Regions from separate parts of the Paenibacillus sp. FSL R5-0701 genome, predicted to be linked through region 1. Evidence: riboswitches for the same ligand, from Rfam matches in the RefSeq annotation. Region 1 holds a riboswitch; each other region holds the start of a gene.

Evidence for each region. A riboswitch is a leader RNA that binds a small molecule or an ion and turns the genes downstream of it on or off. The one in region 1 is predicted to bind S-adenosylmethionine.
Region 2: linked by a shared signal. The riboswitch ahead of MKZ13_RS25405 (methionine ABC transporter ATP-binding protein) and the one ahead of mmuP (S-methylmethionine permease) in region 1 are both predicted to bind S-adenosylmethionine.
Region 3: linked by a shared signal. The riboswitch ahead of metA (homoserine O-succinyltransferase) and the one ahead of mmuP (S-methylmethionine permease) in region 1 are both predicted to bind S-adenosylmethionine.

Annotation. Positions count from the first base shown of each region.
Region 1 covers NZ_CP150230.1:6,123,750-6,130,330, forward strand. Annotated here, with positions in the region: gene MKZ13_RS27065 (FtsX-like permease family protein) at 1-638, shown strand, start outside; gene mmuM (homocysteine S-methyltransferase) at 722-1,789, opposite strand; gene mmuP (S-methylmethionine permease) at 1,767-3,179, opposite strand; SAM riboswitch class I at 3,272-3,373, opposite strand; gene MKZ13_RS27080 (Ger(x)C family spore germination protein) at 3,444-4,652, opposite strand; gene MKZ13_RS27085 (GerAB/ArcD/ProY family transporter) at 4,649-5,749, opposite strand; gene MKZ13_RS27090 (spore germination protein) at 5,784-6,581, opposite strand, start outside.
Region 2 covers NZ_CP150230.1:5,750,002-5,756,582, reverse strand. Annotated here, with positions in the region: gene MKZ13_RS25415 (heme A synthase) at 474-1,397, shown strand; gene MKZ13_RS25410 (Cthe_2314 family HEPN domain-containing protein) at 1,590-2,306, shown strand; SAM riboswitch class I at 2,443-2,584, shown strand; gene MKZ13_RS25405 (methionine ABC transporter ATP-binding protein) at 2,711-3,745, shown strand; gene MKZ13_RS25400 (methionine ABC transporter permease) at 3,746-4,405, shown strand; gene MKZ13_RS25395 (MetQ/NlpA family ABC transporter substrate-binding protein) at 4,481-5,320, shown strand; gene MKZ13_RS25390 (DUF2167 domain-containing protein) at 5,440-6,399, opposite strand.
Region 3 covers NZ_CP150230.1:1,955,067-1,961,647, forward strand. Annotated here, with positions in the region: gene MKZ13_RS09215 (HRDC domain-containing protein) at 64-1,065, shown strand; gene corA (magnesium/cobalt transporter CorA) at 1,136-2,071, opposite strand; SAM riboswitch class I at 2,523-2,646, shown strand; gene metA (homoserine O-succinyltransferase) at 2,882-3,799, shown strand; gene MKZ13_RS09230 (PLP-dependent transferase) at 3,824-5,011, shown strand; gene MKZ13_RS09235 (aminotransferase class I/II-fold pyridoxal phosphate-dependent enzyme) at 5,008-6,180, shown strand; gene mqnC (cyclic dehypoxanthinyl futalosine synthase) at 6,422-6,581, shown strand, end outside.

The DNA.
Region 1 (6,581 bases):
TTACAGGAATCTATCAGGCAATCGCCAACATGTCTGTTTCAGGCAGAATCACCATTGATGCTATGAGAAGTGTGAACCCCAGTTATAGTGAATTTGATGTTATCTTCATCAATGTGAACGATATGGCACAAGCGGATAAGGTTGCCTCGGAATTAAATGAGCAATTTAAAGATTTCGCTTCGGTAGTTACTCAGAAGACATTGCTTGATTCCGTTTACGTGGAAGCTGCTAACATCCTGATCTATCCGATGAGCCTCATTGGATTGTTGTTTATTACTGTGACGTTCATCATTATTTTCAGTACCTGTAGAATCAATATTCGTAAAGAAAGCAGAACGTACGGGATATACAAATCGCTGGGAATGACATCCCGCCAAATCAGGTTATCGCTCACCATGGGAATGTTCATACTGTCCTCCGTGGGAGCCATACTGGGTATTTTCGTCGGCGTATATCTGCTACCTCTTCTACTCGAAATGGTCCTTTCCGGTTATGGTATCGTACAACTTCCACTGATCCTGCATTGGGGTGGCATGGTACTGTTCACCTGTCTAACCATCATTGCAGCCAGTCTTGGCTCATGGTTCTCTTCAAGAATCATTCGGGAAGCATCGCCACGTATGCTGGTTATCGAATAATGTAATAAGGATGCCTTAACACAATAAAACAAGCCCTTCCATACCTCTATAGGATGTGGAAGGGCTTGTTATTATGATAAGAACTATTTCCGCCACTTCTTCGCAAGTTCACCAATCTGATGTGGGGTAGTGCGGCAACAACCACCAATAATTTGCGCGCCCGCCGCAACCCACTGCTCAGAAGCATCACTCATACTGCCACATGTACCCTGTCCGCTCCACGTCTTCGTTGCCGCATCGTATACTTCTCCTGAGTTCGGATACACAATAACAGGTTTATCGCTGGTACGGCTCAAAATACCCACTGCTTCCCTCACCACTTCCATCGGAGCACAGTTCAGGCCAATCGCCGCAATCTGCGGCTCAGAGCCAAACTTCTGTGCACATACCTCAAGCGGTGTGCCCTCGCTGATGCTTGTCCCGTCTTTTAAAGAAAAAGATAACCAGGCATACGCATGAGGAAACTCCTTCAGTACATCAACCAGCACCTGTGCTTCCTGCAAGGAAGGAATCGTCTCAAAAGCCAGAATATCTGCACCTGCTTCAAGCAACGCTGCCATACGTGGTCGATGGAAAGCAGCCAACGTCACATCCGACACGCCGTAATGTCCCACATACTCTGAACCATCCGCCAGATAGGCGCCGTACGGCCCAACGGACCCGGCAATAATTGGACGTGGACGAGCACAATCTCCTTCATGATCTACTGTACGATCTGTTATTTGCTCCTCATTCTCCACCGTCTCGGCACGTACCGGAGGAGCTTCTACAAGCTGACCTGTTGAGCTTTCTCTCCCTACTAAATCACTCTGCACTTCCACCCATACGGCATCTCTCGCTTTTGCAGCCAACTCCACCGTCTTGCGGATCAGCTCCAGTGCTGCCTGTTCATCGATTCCTCTCTTGCTGAAGCCATCCACCGTCGCCTGATAACTGGATGTAATTGCACAGTCGGCTCCTGCGCGGAAATAATCCGCATGGACCTGAACGATAACATCCGGATTCTCAAGCAACACACGAGCCGACCAGAGCGGATCATCCAGATTACATCCATGCTGTTCAAGTTCCGTTGCCAACGCTCCATCCAGAATCATGACTGGATGTTCACGCAGGATCTGTTCTATCGGGTTAGTCTGTTGTGCTTGCGTCATGTACTTGTCCTCTTTTCTTATTCACACGTTCTGTCAGATAATAAGCAGCGTAACATAATGCGATAAACGGAACCCCACAATACAGCGCAATTCGCTGTGTCGGGTCAAAGGCAATACCTATGCATGAAGCCAGGCATAATATAAATGAAACAATCGGTACCACCGGATAGAGTGGTGTGCGGTACACCAGATCTTTGACCGCATGGCCTTCACGGATATATTGTCTGCGGAACATGTATTGGGAGGCACTGATGCTCATCCATACTGCAACAACAGCCAGACCTGAAATGGAAACCAGTGTTATATATACGGTACCTGGCGCAATGATGCTGGACAGCAAGGCCAGCGCACCACCTACCATGCTGATCAGAAGTGCATTCAGTGGTACCCCACTTTTGGTCAATTTGGCAAACCACGGAGAGATCGTTCTTTTGTCAGCCAAAGACCAGAGCATCCGTGAAGATGCATACAAGCCCGAATTGGCAGCAGAGAGAATCGCCGTCAGAATAACAAAGTTCATAATGTCTGCTGCATAGGGTACACCCACCCGTTCCATTACCGCTACAAACGGACTTTCCAGTACACTGGCATCCGACATGGGCAGTAAGGCCGACAAGATAATGATCGTTCCGATGAAGAAAATAACTAAACGCCACAGCGTTGTATGAATAGCCTTCGGTATCGTCTTTTCCGGGTTCTCCGTCTCACCGGCAGCAATGCCGATTAATTCGGTGCCTGAGAAGGCAAAGTTTACAGCAAGCATGGTCATCAATATCGCTGTAGCCCCATGAGGGAACCACCCGGATGCGGTAATGTTCGATAGAAACGGCGCTGGTTCAGCATCCGCCATCGGAATGAACCCAAACATGGCTGCGCCACCGATAATAATGAAGATTACGATAGTCACTACTTTTACAGATGAGAACCAGAACTCGGATTCCGCAAATAATTTCACCGTTAAAGCGTTAAACAGAAAGATCATCAGGGCAAAGAGCGCGCTCCATATCCATACGTTCACCGATGGGAACCAGCGCTGCATCAGCAATCCGGCGGCTGTGAATTCGGAGCCAAGCGCAACAGTCCAGGTTAACCAGTATAACCAAGCCACCGTGTAGCCTGTTGCTGGTCCGATATATTTGGCTGCATAACTATGAAATGCTCCCGTCTCTGGCATATGAACAGACAGTTCACCAAGACAGAGCATCACCAGATATACAACGATGGCTCCGATCAGATAGGACAGAATGGTACCCAGTGGTCCCGCTTGCTGAATGGTGTAACCTGAGCTGAGGAATAATCCCGTTCCAATAACTCCTCCGAGAGAGAGCATGACCACATGCCGTGCCTGCATTTTCCGCTGAAAATGCCCTTTGTCGTTGTTGTTCTCCATACCTGCTGCTCCCCTACTTCTTCATCCAGAAAAAACAAAAAAGACCCACTCTGCCTAAAGAGTGCGCCGTTACTGACAAATAAAAACAAACGCTCCTATCTATCAGGCTTTCACCCGCTGGAATTAGCACAGTATCCTTCAGATCTGTTGCTGAGGTTTCTAAGGGCCAGTCCCTCCACCTCTCTGGATAAGAAAATGATTTTTTATAAATATAGCGATCTATCATGAATGTGTCAACATTTAAATCATAAATGAAACACATCGCTATTCGGTGGATGATCCCGGATTGGTAATGCTAATCTTCACATCGTACGTAATTGGCACGGTACTAAAAATGTTATCCCAATCATCTTTGACTTTCTTCCATGTTTTGGGCTCTTTAATACGTAAGCTATCCCGAAAATCCGCAACATCCACTTTGTAGGTATGCTGCAGCTTGTATAACACCTGACGAATCTGTTGTTCCGCCAGTTCAGCAAATTCTTTTTCCAGTTCCCCGCGATAAGCCCCTTTTTCCTCTCTTTCGGGAGCACGCCAATCCTCCATTAACCAGCCTTCGGATTCGGTCTTTACATGGAATGAAATATCATTGCCAACAACCTTGGGAATTACTTTTGTTTTCTTCTTTTTCATTTCATATACAACAGTGAATCCCTCTTTGTTGTAAGTCTTCAAGACGCCTCCTCTTTCCTTAGGCCTGAGCCACGATAAACCTTCCAGATCCGTTTGACTTAGTTCTCCAATAAACTTGGTTGTTTTCCCATCGAATATGCTGCCACCTGAGAACTTGCCCTCTCCATTGGAGTACAGTACATTCTGGAGCAAGAAACTGGAACCAGATTGCATTTGGGCATCTAATTTGGAGAGCAAAACAGGGTCAAGGATTTTGTTGGACAAGTATGAATTACCGGTAATTCCTGTTAGATAAAATGCTGGAATCCGAGAGGGATCATCCGAAGTCAGGACATCCACGGCGCGATGATGACTTATCAGCACCAGACAATTTGGACGAATATCGTTATCCCGAAGTACAAAATCCAGCAGCTGGTCCAGACCATACTTTTTGGCAATATCCTTGGAGACAACGATGACCTTTAGATGATGTCCGATAAGTGGACGGTCTCGCCTTAGTGCAAACTGACGAAAGATTTGCAGCAACGAATCTCCAGTAAGCTGTTCATTGGAATAGGAAGTCTTTCCCGAAGCAGGTGAACCGGATTGTCCGCCCTGTTTACTGTTCGAACCGCCCGTCCCGGGAGCAATCTGCACGGTAGCCGTTATATAATTATTCTTTGGATACTTTCCTCCCTGGGCAGCGATGTCCTTCTCAAATTCTGTTTCTTTCGCGATATCGATCCCGAGACCAACATAGACACTTAGTTCCTCGATCTCCCTACTGCTCCAGCATCCGGATATTACCAGAAGAACGGACAAAGCAAAGGCTACACGTAAAAGCATAAAAATACGAATCATGCTTGCTTGCCTCCCTTTTTGCGAATCAGACTTATTAACAGCAGCAACAGAGGTAAAATGGCAAAAAGAAGCACGGATAGATTGCCCAACATATCACCCAGTGCAAAAGTTTCATCCACGGTTTTCGGCATTAATGCTGTTAGATATATTACTGGCAGAAAGGCGTACATAATGACCTTGATCTTCTTCGTACGAAATAAATCCCGAATGCCCACCGAAGCGCAATAGTGTGTGATCGTGAAACTCGAGAAGATCTGCATAATCCAGATGACCAGTAGCAGGGATTCGAACCGTTCAAAGATCAAACCTTGAATCTCGAAGCTTCTAACCAGATCGAGCGTGGGCCAAGTACGTGTTTTGATGCCGTCGAGTGACAGACTGCCTACAACCATCACAACAGTAATCAGATAAATCATAGTCGATATGATGATGCCCCAGCTCATGGCTACATTGCTCTTTTTGGGATTTTTCATATAAGCAGTCATGACAAACATGACTTCGTACCCCGTGTAAGCCAGCAACGAAGGTTTCAAACCTTTGAGGACTGGCATGATACCCTCTCCGAGTACGGGTCTCAGATTGCCGATCTCAAATAACTGATTACTAAGCAAAATTTCAATCACAAATATAATCAGTGTAATCGGCAAAATAATCTCAAATACACGCACAATAACAGCAAGTCCGCCGGAGATCAAATATATGCCAATCCACATAAACACCATCACAATGGCCCATGTCGGAGTACGCTCTAGCAAATACATGCCTGTCACTTCAGCCATGACCCTGATTTCGAATGCGGCAATCACCATAAAGTACATAATCATGGCGAATCCCAATATGTAAGCAATCCAGCTCCCCGTAATCTCACGGGTGAACTGGAACACTGTTTTCTCCGGAAATCTGCGACACAGGGTAACCAGAATAATTCCGACACCCGTGATAATCAGTCCCGACAGAATGATGGAGATCCAGACATCCGGTGTTCCGACAGCTTTACTCGTCGTTCGGGGGAGGGTCAGGATCCCAGCGCCAAGCATGTAATTAACAATAACTACGACGGCCTGCCTTGTGCTAATATTTCCTTCAGAACCGTTCACTTCATCCCACCTCATACCTCGTGATTTGCTTGATTTATTTTTTGCGGTCTTTATCTATTGGATTAGACATCTCGGGACGCTTCCTCATCATATTTAGCGGAGCACGGATAAAGAAATCCTTCCATTCCCCAAAGTGATAAGGAACGGCCGGTGCAACATAAGGTAGGCCAAAGCTCGAGAGTCTCGCAAGATGGGTACATATAAGGAGAAAGAACATAACCACGCCAAACAATCCGAGTACAGCTGCGCTAAACATGGCAGCAAATCGCAGAATTCGCAGTGTGATGCCGGCACTATAGACAGGGATCGTAAAGGAGGATATGGCGGTAACCGCAACAACGATGACCAGGAATTGGCTTATAATTCCTGCCTGTACGGCTGCCTGGCCGATAATCAGACCTCCAACGATACCTAGCGAGGGTGCAATCGGCTTAGGTAAACGAATGCCAGCCTCCCTCAATATCTCGATCGAAAGTTCCATGATCAGTACTTCGATGATTGAAGGAAACGGCACTCCCGTCCGCGTTTCAATGATCGTCAATACCAGCTTGGTTGGGATAAGTCCCGGATGGAACGAGATAAAAGAGATATAGAGCGCAGGAGCGAGCAAGGCCAGCATGGCGGACATAAAGCGCAGCATTCGCAGGAATGTTCCAGGAATCCATCGTTCATAATAATCCTCGGGAGATTGGAGCAACATGCTAAACGACACTGGCACAATTAAGACAAATGGCGTCCCATCCAATAAAATAGCCACTCGCCCTTCCAGTAAAGCACCCATCACCCGGTCTGGTCTTTCTGTATTCAACACTTGTTGAAACGGACTGAGCGT
Region 2 (6,581 bases), 370 kb from region 1:
ATAGACACTCCGATGACAGAATAACCTTCCGATCGCTGTTATCTCCAGATTTCTTTGATCCCTTTTATAAAGGGGGAAATCTGGGGATAAAGGCGAACGCTTCGCTTCTTCTGGTTATTTCTGTCCTCTCCGCTATTGTGTAAATGTTTCATTGAACTTATATAAAAGTATGAGAGGTTCATGTTGTAAAAGGGTATAATACAAAGAACGCCATTTCTCTTGAAATAGGGAAATGGCGTTTGTGTGTTCGACTTGTTCTATATAAGAAACGTTTCTGTACATATCACCAATGACCTGTGGGTCATTATTTCACCAGACGTTAACATTTTGTCACAAAGCGCGACGTCAATGAACATTTTATCCGGTATAATGAATTTAGTTGTGAAATAAGTGTCAAAGTACCGAAACAAGCGGAGAATATTCTTCGCCATCTTAAACCAACAGCGGGTGAGAAAAAATTGAAACACTTAACTTTGTTTAAATGGTTAACCGTATTAACCTGTCTTGTCATGTTTCTGGCCACTTTTGGTGGAGGCATTGTAACCAAAACGGAATCGGGCCTTGGCTGCGGAACGGAATGGCCTTTATGTAACGGAAAACTCGTTCCCGCACATACTGTGGCTTCACTCATTGAATATTCCCATCGCGCTGTAAGTGCACTGGCTGGACTGTTGTCCATTGCCTCGTTTGTGGCTTTTCTGCGATTCGGCAAGTCACGCCGTGACCTGCAATTGTTTTCTTTCTTAACTCTGGTATTTGTTATCGTCCAGGGAATCATGGGGGCTTTTGCCGTCGTCTTCTCCCAATCTTCAGCAGTCATGGCACTGCATTTCGGCTTTGCACTGATTGCTTTTGCCAGTTCCCTAATGATGGCGCTGGGCATAAGGCAGGAGGCCAAAGATGGTGGATTGGAGCGCCTGAATAAATACCCTCGGGTCACTAAAAAATTCAGGAATCTGGTCTGGTTCTCCACCATTTACACATATCTCGTGGTATACACGGGTGCATTTGTGAGCCACACGGATTCTGCCGGCGGATGTTCCGGATTTCCGCTCTGTAACGGGCAGATTATTCCTGAGCTTTCAGGTGGGGTAGCGGTTGCTTTTGCTCACCGTGCAGCAGCTGCGTCGCTCGTGATTGTTATCGCAATCCTGGGTCACTTCGCTTACCGTAATCATCCGGACAACAAGGAAATGCGTACTCTTGGTGTGGTATCCGTTGTTCTTATTCTGATGCAAGTAGTCATTGGTATTTTCATGATGGTGACAATGAACCGTCCGGAAGTATACATGTTCGTAGCTCTTGCTCATATGCTGGATATTGCCCTATTGTTCGGAATCTTAACGTATATGAGTTTCCTGGTGTACAAGCTGCATCGCCCGGTTAATCGATTCTAAGACATAGCTCCATTCTTTTGGGCTAAACATGAAAGTCCACCATCCAGTGATGTACATCATTGGACAGGTGGACTTTGTTTGATGTCAGTGGGATCAGGGCAACCTATGGCATGCAGCAATTACACGGAATGGATGATGTTTTTACGTTTACGGTGATGAATTCTTGTTGATTTGGAAAAGAGGAGGTTAGATATGCTACGAACGTTGTTGGGGGAAAAGCCACGTATAAACGAAGGTAAATTGAAGGCAGCGATGGACGCAATGGCGCATACGCTTGAGCTATTTCAGCGACAAATGCATGTAGACCATGATCCCACGCATGACTATCGAAAGCTGTATGTGTGGACGCAGGGACTCATCTCCTCACTGGATGAACTGGAGCAAAGCTGTTTCGCTGCTGCTCATTTTCGCAAAAAGGTCGTTGCAGGTTCAACGAACGATATGACGCCGACTGAAAAAGCCGAGTATGCCCGATATGTGTATTTCTACAAAGATGGCTTTATCCGCTGCTTTGCCATTCTGGATAAAGTGGGCACGGTATTAAATGAAATATTCCAGCTGAATACTTCCAATACCAAAGCGCATTTTTCTTATTTTACGGTGTTAAGGCAGTTCGATTATGCGAGGGAGCATCATGATCTTGCGTTGCAATTAATACAGATCAAGGACTCTTATCGTGAACCGATGAGCAAGCTGCGCAAACGACGTAATATGGAAATTCACTACATGAACTCTGAAATGCATGATGATCTGTGGCAGTTACATCAGACCCTGCAAGGTAAAGTGAAATTGGAGGATCTGAATCAGCATGTGCAGGAAATGCGTCAGGGCGTGGATATGGTCTGTGAAACGTTAACAGCCTCTTATAGTTATATCAACAAAATATGGAAAAGAAATAATTCCCTTTGACAAATCGGAATACTTGGAATATACTGAGTTTCAATTAGAATGTTACAGTGACAAAGATTGAACTGATATTTCAAAAGTTACGTTCACATTATAAAGCATAAACTACATGAACTTATAAAATCCTACAACAACATATTTCTTATCGAGAGCGGCGGAGGGACAGGCCCGATGAAGCCCGGCAACCGATTTGTAACGACATGATACATGTATCATTCGTTATAGATGTTAGGTGCTAATTCCTACAAAATGGTGCAAGACACGATTTTGGCAGATGAGAAGGTATATTCTTTCACGTAAAGAGCCCTCTTTGTATCTGCAAAGGGCTCTTTTTTTGTACTTTAAGGGGAGTTTTCCTTTAGATCGGGTAAAGATACATGTAGGTGGTTGGAAAGGGGCAAGTGCGATTGATTGAATTAAAAGGTTTAACGAAAACGTACGGCAAAGGGGCAAAATCTACAACAGCGTTGTCCGAGCTGAATTTGAGCATCCAAAAGGGCGAAATCTACGGAGTGATTGGTCATTCCGGAGCGGGCAAAAGCACATTGATTCGCTGTATTAATTTGCTGGAACGGCCTACGGAGGGTGAAGTATGGGTTGACGGAATCAACCTGACTGAACTGAGCAAAACCGAATTGCAGCAACAGAGACGCAAAATCGGGATGATTTTTCAACACTTTAATCTGTTATCCTCGGCAACGGTATATGACAATGTAGCTTTTCCACTAAAGCTTGTGAATACACCCAAGGAAGCCATTGATCGCAAAGTGAAGGAAATGCTGGCACTGGTTGGTCTGGAACACCATAGCAGCAAATATCCGGCTCAATTATCGGGTGGCCAGAAACAACGTGTAGGGATTGCAAGAGCACTTGCAAGTGATCCAAATGTACTTCTCTGTGATGAGGCTACTTCGGCACTTGATCCGCAGACGACAAATTCAATCCTGAAGTTATTACTCGACATTAATGAAAAGTACAACCTCACGATTGTACTGATTACACATGAGATGCATGTCATTCAGAACATCTGTGACAAGGTAGCTGTTATTCATCAAGGTGGCATTGTGGAACAGGGACCTGTAACAGACGTGTTCCTGAAGCCGAAACATGCGATTACGCGGGACTTCATGATGCGTGACCATGAAGCTGGACTTGCTCTGGAAGAGACCGCTCTGGCGAATGCAGGCGTTGAATTGCAGGCAGGTGTTGCTTCCAAACTTGTGAAGATATCTTTTCTGGGTAACAAAACGTATGAAGCGATTCTGTCCAGGACGGTACGTAAGACGGGTGTTGATTTTGCCATCCTGCAAGGAACAATCTCTACGATTAAACAGGTTCCTTATGGACAGCTGACCGTTCGGTTCGAGGGTGATTCAAATGCGATTGATCGGACGATATCAGAATTAACCGCTGAGGGACTTGATGTGGAGGTGCTTCGTTAGATGGATTTTTCAACCGTACGCTGGGAAGAGGTTGGTAAAGCTTCCATAGAGACACTGCAAATTTTGGGTGTATCAGGCTTGTTTACCGTTATCTTAGGTTTGCCGCTCGGAGTTCTGCTGTTCATGACGGCTAGATCTTCTTCGATCAAGTCACGGGCAGTGTACACTATACTATCACTTATTGTTAATATTCTGCGCTCAGTCCCATTTATCATATTGATTGTTGCTCTTATTCCATTCACTCGTATACTCGTTGGTACAGCTACAGGAGTGTTAGGTGTTATACCACCTTTAGTTATTTCAGCAGCTCCTTACTTTGCTCGATTGGTGGAGACAACGTTGCGAGAAGTTGATCGGGGTGTCATTGAAGCGGCACAGTCGATGGGTGCATCGACCGGACAGATTGTAAGACGGGTGTTACTGCCTGAGGCACTGCCTGGACTGCTTGCTGGTATAACGATCACCATTGTTACGCTCGTCTCCTATACGGCGATGGCGGGCATGGTTGGCGGTGGAGGACTGGGAACACTGGCAATCAACTATGGATACTTCCGTTATCAAAATGAAATCATGATTATATCCGTAGTGTCGATGATCATTCTAGTGCAAATTCTCCAGATGGCTGGAGATCGCTTGGTTACATTTTTCACCAGGAAATAACACATAGATAACATGATGGATATGCATTTATGCGGATGCCACATGACAAAAATGACTAGAGAAGGGGTTTTACACATGAAAAAATGGTCTTTTGCTTTACTTAGTCTTATGTTGATTGCGGTTCTCGCAGCTTGCGGAAACAACAAGGACTCGGATAGCGGCGCAGACAATTCAGCAGGTGCACCACGCACGGTTGAATTGAAAGTTGGAGCTTCACCTACACCACATGCAGAGATTCTGGAAAGCATCAAGCCTGAACTGGAAGCACAAGGTATTCGTTTGCAAGTCGTTACATTTAATGACTATGTACAACCTAACCAGCAACTTGCTGACAAAAAATTGGATGCAAACTTCTTCCAGCATCAGCCTTACCTGGACACAGAGAATAAAGAACGTGGATTCAACCTCGTTTCTGTAACGCCTGTTCATGTTGAACCTTTTGGTGGATACTCCAAAAAGATTAAGTCTTTGGATGAATTGGCTGACGGAGCAAAAGTAGCAATTCCAAATGACCCATCCAATGGTGGACGTGCACTGTTGCTGCTCGCGAAGGAAGGTATTATTACGCTGAAAGACAACACAAATATTTCATCTACGATTCAAGATATCACAGCCAATCCGAAGAACCTGGATATCATTGAGCTGGATGCAGCCATGATGCCTCGTCAATTGGATGAAGCGGATCTGGTATTCATCAACGCTAACTATGCGCTTGAAGCGAACCTGAATCCGGCGAATGATGCTTTGCTGATCGAAGATCTGCAAGGTAACCCATACGCAAACATCCTCGTTTCCCGTGAGGACAACAAGGATGCAGATGCAATCCAAAAACTGGCTGCTGCTTTGCACTCCGAAGAAGTGAAAACATTCATCAAAGAACGTTATAAAGGTGCAGTTGAACCTGCAACTGAATAATTCACAATATGTATGATATGATGTGAAGCTATTAACAATAAGCCGTATATCTCTCCAGAAGAGATATACGGCTTATTTTATGTTTCCTAAGTGGGTGCTGACGTGGGGATCAACTTAAGTCAGAGTTTTTCCGGTTTATCAGCGCTAGAGTGATGTCCAGATTGGCGGTAATAGGATAATTCATTCTGATCAGCATACTGCTGCTCATCTGCTTCTTGCAGGTACGTCCTCTCGGAGGGAGAGAGTTTCTCTTCTTCTGCGTGTGAGCTTTTGATCTTGTATCTGATCCAACCGATTAGCCCAAGAAGGACAACCAGGATCAAAGCCCATCCTTTTTTGAGCAAAAGAAGAGCACTGAATTTCTGGGAAGCCGTGTACCCGATCCCGCCCATCAGAAGACTGTTGAGCCCTATGGTGGATGTTTTGTCAGTCGAAGCATTGTACTCCTCGTAGGTATATCCTGCATTGATACTAATTTGATTAAGGACAGTTTCCTCGAATGCCTGGCGGCTCTGTTGAAAGTTGGCCGTATCTGTAACCAGAATGGCTGTAATGTACCCTTCACGCGTCAGGAGTTTTACATTGTAATTGACCATGGCTTGCTGATCAGCATTCTTGAAACCAAGGGAGTAAACCAACTGATGTTTGGTACTGTCATATGCCGGTTCGATTTCCCACCCCGTTATGTACGTTCTATATTCAGGATCAAGTTCTCTGTTATCTTCTTCTGTGCCTCGGATATAACTGCTTAATAGTTCTTCGGCACTCAAATTCTGATCGTCATCATGGATATGACCTGTTTTCACGTACTCAAACACAACATACCACGAGCCGAATTCACTATTGCTGGTTAGGCTTCCGATTTCATTCCCGTTAGGCTTCCTATCACTGTTAAGTATCGAGCGTTGGGTATTGGCCTTATCCAGATAGGAATGGCTCTCAGGGACTTCCAGGGTGGCCTTACCGTCCAGAGAGACAGATGCTGGTCCAGTAATCCAATCATACTCATCAGGTGCTTGTTCAGTCTCATTTGCGGCTGATACCTGTAAGGCACTAAAGACTGTGAATAAACTCAACATTAAAAGTGTAAGAAATGCTATCCATCTTTTGTTCTTCATATTCATGTAGAGGTCCTTTCGGGTTATATCCTCGACAGTACCATAGGTGTTTGTTTTCAATCAAGATATATTTGGAATTAAAGGTGGATAATCCCTTGTGGATAAGTGAGTTGTAGGAGGACGATAAATCTTTTATACTGGAT
Region 3 (6,581 bases), 3.0 Mb from region 1:
TGCTGCCTGTAGGTAGTATAACTAACCCGTATAGGCTGAAATGTTAAAGGGAGGGAACAGAAAATGGAAGTCATTTTCATGAACAGATTGTCCAAAATGTCAGATCAGAATGCAGAGTATGCACAGCTATGGATTGGGGAAGAGGAAGATAGTTGGCAGCTGGGATGGAGTCGCTACGAGGAAGGAGAGCGTGAGGACAGCATCTGGTATGAAGGGACTTCTTGGGAGGAGCTGCTTCATATTTACCGTCTTCAGCTTGCCATACAGATGAGTGAGGGGTACCGACCGCAGTTGCAGGGGTTATTTCATGAGAATGATGATCTGAAGTCACGCAGTTATGGTGGTCAGCGGCTCCATTGCTACAGTGAACTATACGGCAATGAGCAGTTATATACGGATCTGTGCACATGGCGCAGGAAGAGAGCTGTTTCTGACCGGAAGGCACCGTATTTTGTTGCAACAAATCGTCTGCTGCGTTTGATCAGTGCCTTTGTTCCGCAATCGCTGGATGAACTGATGCAACTGCCGGGCGTAGGAGAGAGCAAAGCGACTGAGTATGGTACGGAATGGATGGAGATTACAAGCGGGTTGGAGCGTTCAACGACATTCCCGCTGGACTGGGTATATACGGCGCTGAAGGAAGAAGAGTATGAGAGTTGGTTATACAAGCAGAGAGAGCAGAAGTACAAGCAGGAACTGGATAAGTTCACCACGCGCAAGCAGGTGCTTGAAGGCATGAAGGAAGGATATACGTTAGAAGAGATTGTTAATCGATCCGGATTATCCCGACGCGAATTGATTGAGCTGTTGGAGACACTGGATCTCGAAGGTTATGACACCGATTGTCTTCTTGATGTGGAGCTGGCAGTGATGCCAGAGAACGAACAAGAGGCCGTATGGAGTGCGTATGAGGAGCTGGGAGATACGTTCCTGAAGCCAGTATTACATAAGGTGTATGGAGGAGAGAAACCCGATGGAGGAAGTCTGGAGCAGGTCTATGAAAGACTGCGCATGATTCGAATCCGCTTTCGTCGGCACGCAGAGACAGAGAAGAATGCTGGTTAATGATCAGAAATGAAAAAAGACGAGGCGTTTCTCCCGGAGGAGCGCTTCGTCTTTGTTATTTCATATGAGTTCATACCCAGTCTTTCTTGCGGAAAATGAAGAACATGCTCAGGCCCAGGGTAACCATCAGGCCAATCACAACAAAATAGCTGTATTTCCAGTTAAGCTCTGGCATATTCGTAAAGTTCATGCCGTATATACCCGTAATGACCGTCAGCGGCATGAAGACCGTGGTAATAGCGGTAAATACACGCATGATCTCATTCGCCCGGTTCGCAATACTGGATTGGTAGGCTTCTCGCAAGTTGCCCATCAGGTCGCGATAAGTCTCAAAGGTTTCAGATATTTTTACAGCATTCTCATAGATGTCACTGAAATATTTTTGCAGTTGATCATCGATGAGACGCAGATCTTTTTTGTTCAGGGTGTTAATGACCTCTTTCTGAGGTCCAAGCACTTTTTTCAGCCACAGAATCTCACTGCGCAGCCCGATAATCTCATTTAGATGTGACTTTTTGGTGTGCATCAGAATGTCTTCCTCAAGCTTCTCGATCCGTGCTTCGATTCGGTCACCTACGGTGAAATAATTATCAACAATCAAGTCAACCAGCAAATACAGCAGACGATCCGGTGTACTGATTTCCTGTTCCCACAGGATTGGTTTCAGTGTGCGCAATTCGCTGACCTTTTGCTTGGTAACACTAATAATGAAATGTCTGCCGAGAAACAGGTTGACCGCACGTAGAAATATCTCTTCATCATCGAAACGGATGCTATTAATCACAATAAAATAATGGTTCTCATAAATTTCAATCTTCGGACGTTGTTCTTCGTCACTAAGACAGTCTTCCACAGCCAGATCATGCATTAAGAACAGCGGCTGAAGTACCGCCAAATCGTCTACGTCTGCATCAATCCAGTAAAATCCTTCCGCTGGTGGAGTCAGCGCCTGCTGAATGTCGTCCACCGGAATAAATACACCGTTGTTTACCAACCGGATTTTCATCGTTAATCTACTCCTTCTGCACCCGCCAACTTGGCGGATATTATCATTATGGGCGCAAAAAGAACAAATCAGCCGGTCGGCAGCGGAGCCTGGAGATCAGGGCTGCGTTCACTATATAATCAAACGGAAGTCACGTCCCGCTGCCGGCATGCTGATGTCAATTCTCTATGCAGTTTGTCGGAATTCGGCTGCCAGTCAGGCCTCGGGTCGCCATCCATTTAATATGTCACCTCTCACATAAGGGTTTATAACACCTTGTTTAGTATACCGCTGGTACAAGGTGCTTTCAAGCGCAAAAATGTGTCTATTTCGCGCCCTGAGGCAGTGTATGACAATGGATGATGAACGGTTCCGATCTGGGAAGCAGACATCGAACTGCATCTTGACGTGAGGGCATTAATGTAATAAAGTAGACGGTGAACCATATTTAATTACAATCTAATACAGCGAAATCTTATCAAGAGTAGGTGGAGGGACTGGCCCGATGAAACCCGGCAACCGGCGGTATACCGCACGGTGCTAATTCTTGCAGCGACTAAGTGTCAAGTGGCACTGTTGTAACTGAGAGATGAGAGAGGCGCATATCTTTTTTACATATGACCTTTCTCGAAATCCGAGGAAGGTCTTTGTTATATGCCCCGACTTCTCAGCAGTGATTTTCGCTAAGGAACTTGAGGTTGTTTGTAACGTTGGATGAAAGAGCAATTCAATGTTTTTACAAGCTCAAGGCAGTCTATAACTGTATTGATGTGAAGACATCAAGCCAGGGGTGGCTGCATCTATCTATGCACAAGGAGGAGTTAGATTTATATGCCAATCAAAATACCCGATACTCTACCAGCAAAAGAAGTACTTGAAGGAGAGAATATCTTCGTCATGGATGAAACTTCTGCATATCAGCAGGATATTCGTCCACTCCGTATCGCTATATTAAACCTGATGCCCACAAAGGAAACGACCGAAACACAATTGCTTCGTCTGGTGGGAAACACGCCTATTCAGGTGGATGTCGTTCTCGTACATCCCAAATCCCATACGTCGAAGAATACGTCTCAGGAGTATTTGGATCTGTTCTATAAAACCTTTGATGAGATTGAGCACCGCCGTTTCGATGGAATGATCATTACGGGTGCACCGGTGGAACAGATGGATTTCGAAGACGTGAACTATTGGAATGAAATCCAGGAAATCTTCGAATGGACCAAAACCAATGTGACTTCAACCCTCCACATATGCTGGGCTTCCCAGGCGGGTTTATACCATCATTTTGACGTACCCAAGGTTGCACTTGATGAGAAGTGTTTTGGGGTTTTCCCACATACCATCAATAAACCACATGTTCCGTTGTTGCGTGGGTTCGATGAAGTATTCAACGTTCCACATTCCCGTCATACGGAAGTGAGACGCGAAGATATTGAAAAGAATACGAATTTAGAGATTTTGGCTGAATCCGAGGAAGCGGGGATTTTCCTGGTTGCTACCAAAGACGGCAAACAGATTTTTGCCACAGGACATGCCGAGTATGACCCGTTCTCATTAAAATGGGAGTATGACCGGGATGCAGCCAAAGGGTTGGATATCGCATTGCCTAGACATTATTATCCGAATGACGACCCTTCCCGTGTGCCACCGGCTACTTGGCGCGCTCATGCCAACTTATTATTCTCTAACTGGCTCAATTACTATGTGTATCAAGAAACACCTTACGATATTGGCCCGCAAATCTAATCGAGATTACAGGAGGATGCAGCAATGGAAGACAACAACAAGTTGAAAATCGAAAGCCGCTTAGCACAAATTGGGTCCATCAATGAACCGGTAACAGGCGCCATTAACTTTCCGATCTATCAATCCACTGCGTTTCGCCACCCGAAGCTTGGACAAAGCACGGGATTTGATTATATTCGTACGACTAATCCAACCCGTAAAGTATTGGAAGAAGCCGCCGCAGCGCTGGAGTCCGGTGATGCAGGGTTTGCCTGTAGCTCGGGAATGGCCGCGCTGCAAACGATCTTTGCCATGTTTGGTCAAGGGGATCATCTGATTGTATCGCTGGATCTGTATGGTGGAACCTATCGTCTGCTGGAACGTATTCTGTCCCGTTTCGGCGTAACTGCTAGTTATGTGGATACGAATGACCTTGCAGCACTGGAGAAGGTTCGTCAGCCGAATACCAAAGCTGTATTTATTGAGACACCAACCAATCCACTGATGATGATCACCGATGTGGAAGCCGTTGCTTCCTGGGCGAAAGGTTACAACCTGTTGACCATTGTTGACAACACGTTGTTGACTCCATTTTTCCAACGTCCGATTGAACTGGGTGCCGATATCATCATTCATAGCGCTACCAAATATCTGGGCGGACACAATGATGTGCTCGCCGGACTAATTATTACCAAAGGTGAGGCGTTATCTGCAGAGATGGCGTTCCTGCATAATTCCATTGGAGCGGTATTATCTCCAAGTGACTCCTACCAGTTGATGAAAGGTATGAAAACGCTGGCTCTTCGCATGGAGCGTCATGAGCACAATGCACTTACGATTGCTAAATACTTGCTTGAGCACCCAGCGGTGGTTGAAGTGTATCATCCAGGCCTATCCGATCATCCGGGGTATGAGATACAGAACAAACAATCCACGGGTAACACAGGTATCTTCTCTTTCAAAGTGAAGGATGCACGTTATGTTGAACCGTTGCTGCGTCATATCCAACTCATTGCTTTTGCCGAAAGTCTCGGCGGAGTTGAATCACTCATGACTTATCCGGCAGTACAGACTCATGCGGATATTCCGCTTGAAATTCGTGAAGCCGTAGGTGTGGATGATCGTCTGCTCCGGTTCTCCGTAGGCATTGAACATGCGGATGATCTGATTGCAGATCTCGGCAATGCTCTGACAGCTGCACAACAGGAAGTGGAAGGAGGCGTGCACTCATGAGTGATTCCAACAACAAGCCCAATTCCGAGTTGAAATTTGATACCAAATTGCTGCATTTTGGAGATGAAATTGACAAAACGACTGGAGCCTCCAGTGTACCGATCTATCAAGCATCAACCTTCCACCATTTTGATATCTTCAATCCGCCTCAGCATGACTACAGTCGTTCGGGTAATCCGACACGTCAGGCTCTGGAAGATTACATCACATTGCTGGAGGGCGGCGCACGAGGCTTTGCCTATTCTTCGGGGATGGCTGCGATCTCAAGCGTGTTCATGATGTTCTCCGCAGGGGATCACATGATTGTGACGGAAGACGTATATGGAGGTACGTATCGTTTGCTTACTTCCATATTAAGCCGTATGCAGATTGAGACAACCTTTGTAGACATGACCAATATAGATGAAGTAAAAGCGGCACTCAAGCCAAACACCAAGGCAGTTTATATGGAAACACCGTCCAATCCTACACTGCGGATTACGGATATCGCTGCTGTAACTGACTGGTCGAAGGAACATGACCTGATCACGATTCTGGATAACACCTTTATGACACCGTATTATCAGCGTCCAATCGAGCTTGGTGTGGACATCGTCGTACATAGTGCTACGAAGTTTCTCGGAGGTCACAGTGATGTACTGGCAGGGTTAGCCGTTGCTCGCACGGAATCACTTGGCGTACAACTGAAACAGTTGCAAAATGGACTTGGAACTGTACTCGGGGCACAAGAATCCTGGCTTCTGATGCGCGGGATGAAAACCTTGGGGGCTCGCATGGCTCATAGTGAACGGAGCACAGCTAAACTGGCGGCATGGCTTAATGAGCGCAGTGATATTACCGCTGTCTTTTATCCAGGACTTGAGGATCATCCGGGCCGTGAGGCACATGAGCGGCAGTCCACAGGATATGGAGCTGTCGTTTCATTTGACGTCGGTTCAGGTGATCGTGCAAAAGCAGTTCTTAACCGGGTGAAGCTCCCCATTGTTGCTGTAAGCTTGGGAGCTGTGGAGAGTATTCTGTCCTACCCAGCGATGATGTCTCACGCTGCAATGCCGGCTGAGGTTCGCCGTGACCGTGGCATTACAGATGGGTTGCTGCGCTTCTCTGTAGGTCTGGAAGATATCGAAGATCTGATTGTAGATTTGGAACAAGCACTTCAGGAATCCTAGCAAAAGTGGATGACCGAATACGCCGATGCGTATCACTTAAGTTCGAAATAATTCTTTTCCATATGTAAAAATTTTTACTTATTTTTAAAGCACCTGTACATAAGGTGCTTTTTTTCACATGTAACCTGTGTTACGATATGTGGAGTACAGAAATACGATGTTGCCACCAGAACTTGCTTCTCTTGAACAAGTTGGGACGGATCGTTATATAATTTCTCTTCATGAGGGAGGCTTTTTTACGATGAGTACGGTAGACCGTATCTTAGATAAAGCCCTTCGGGGCGAACGTTTGGACTTGGAAGACACGATTCAGCTATTTGAATCCAATGAAGTGGACAAAATCGGGGCTGCTGCTAATGTCATTATGAAACGCATGCACCCTGAACCATACAGAACATTTG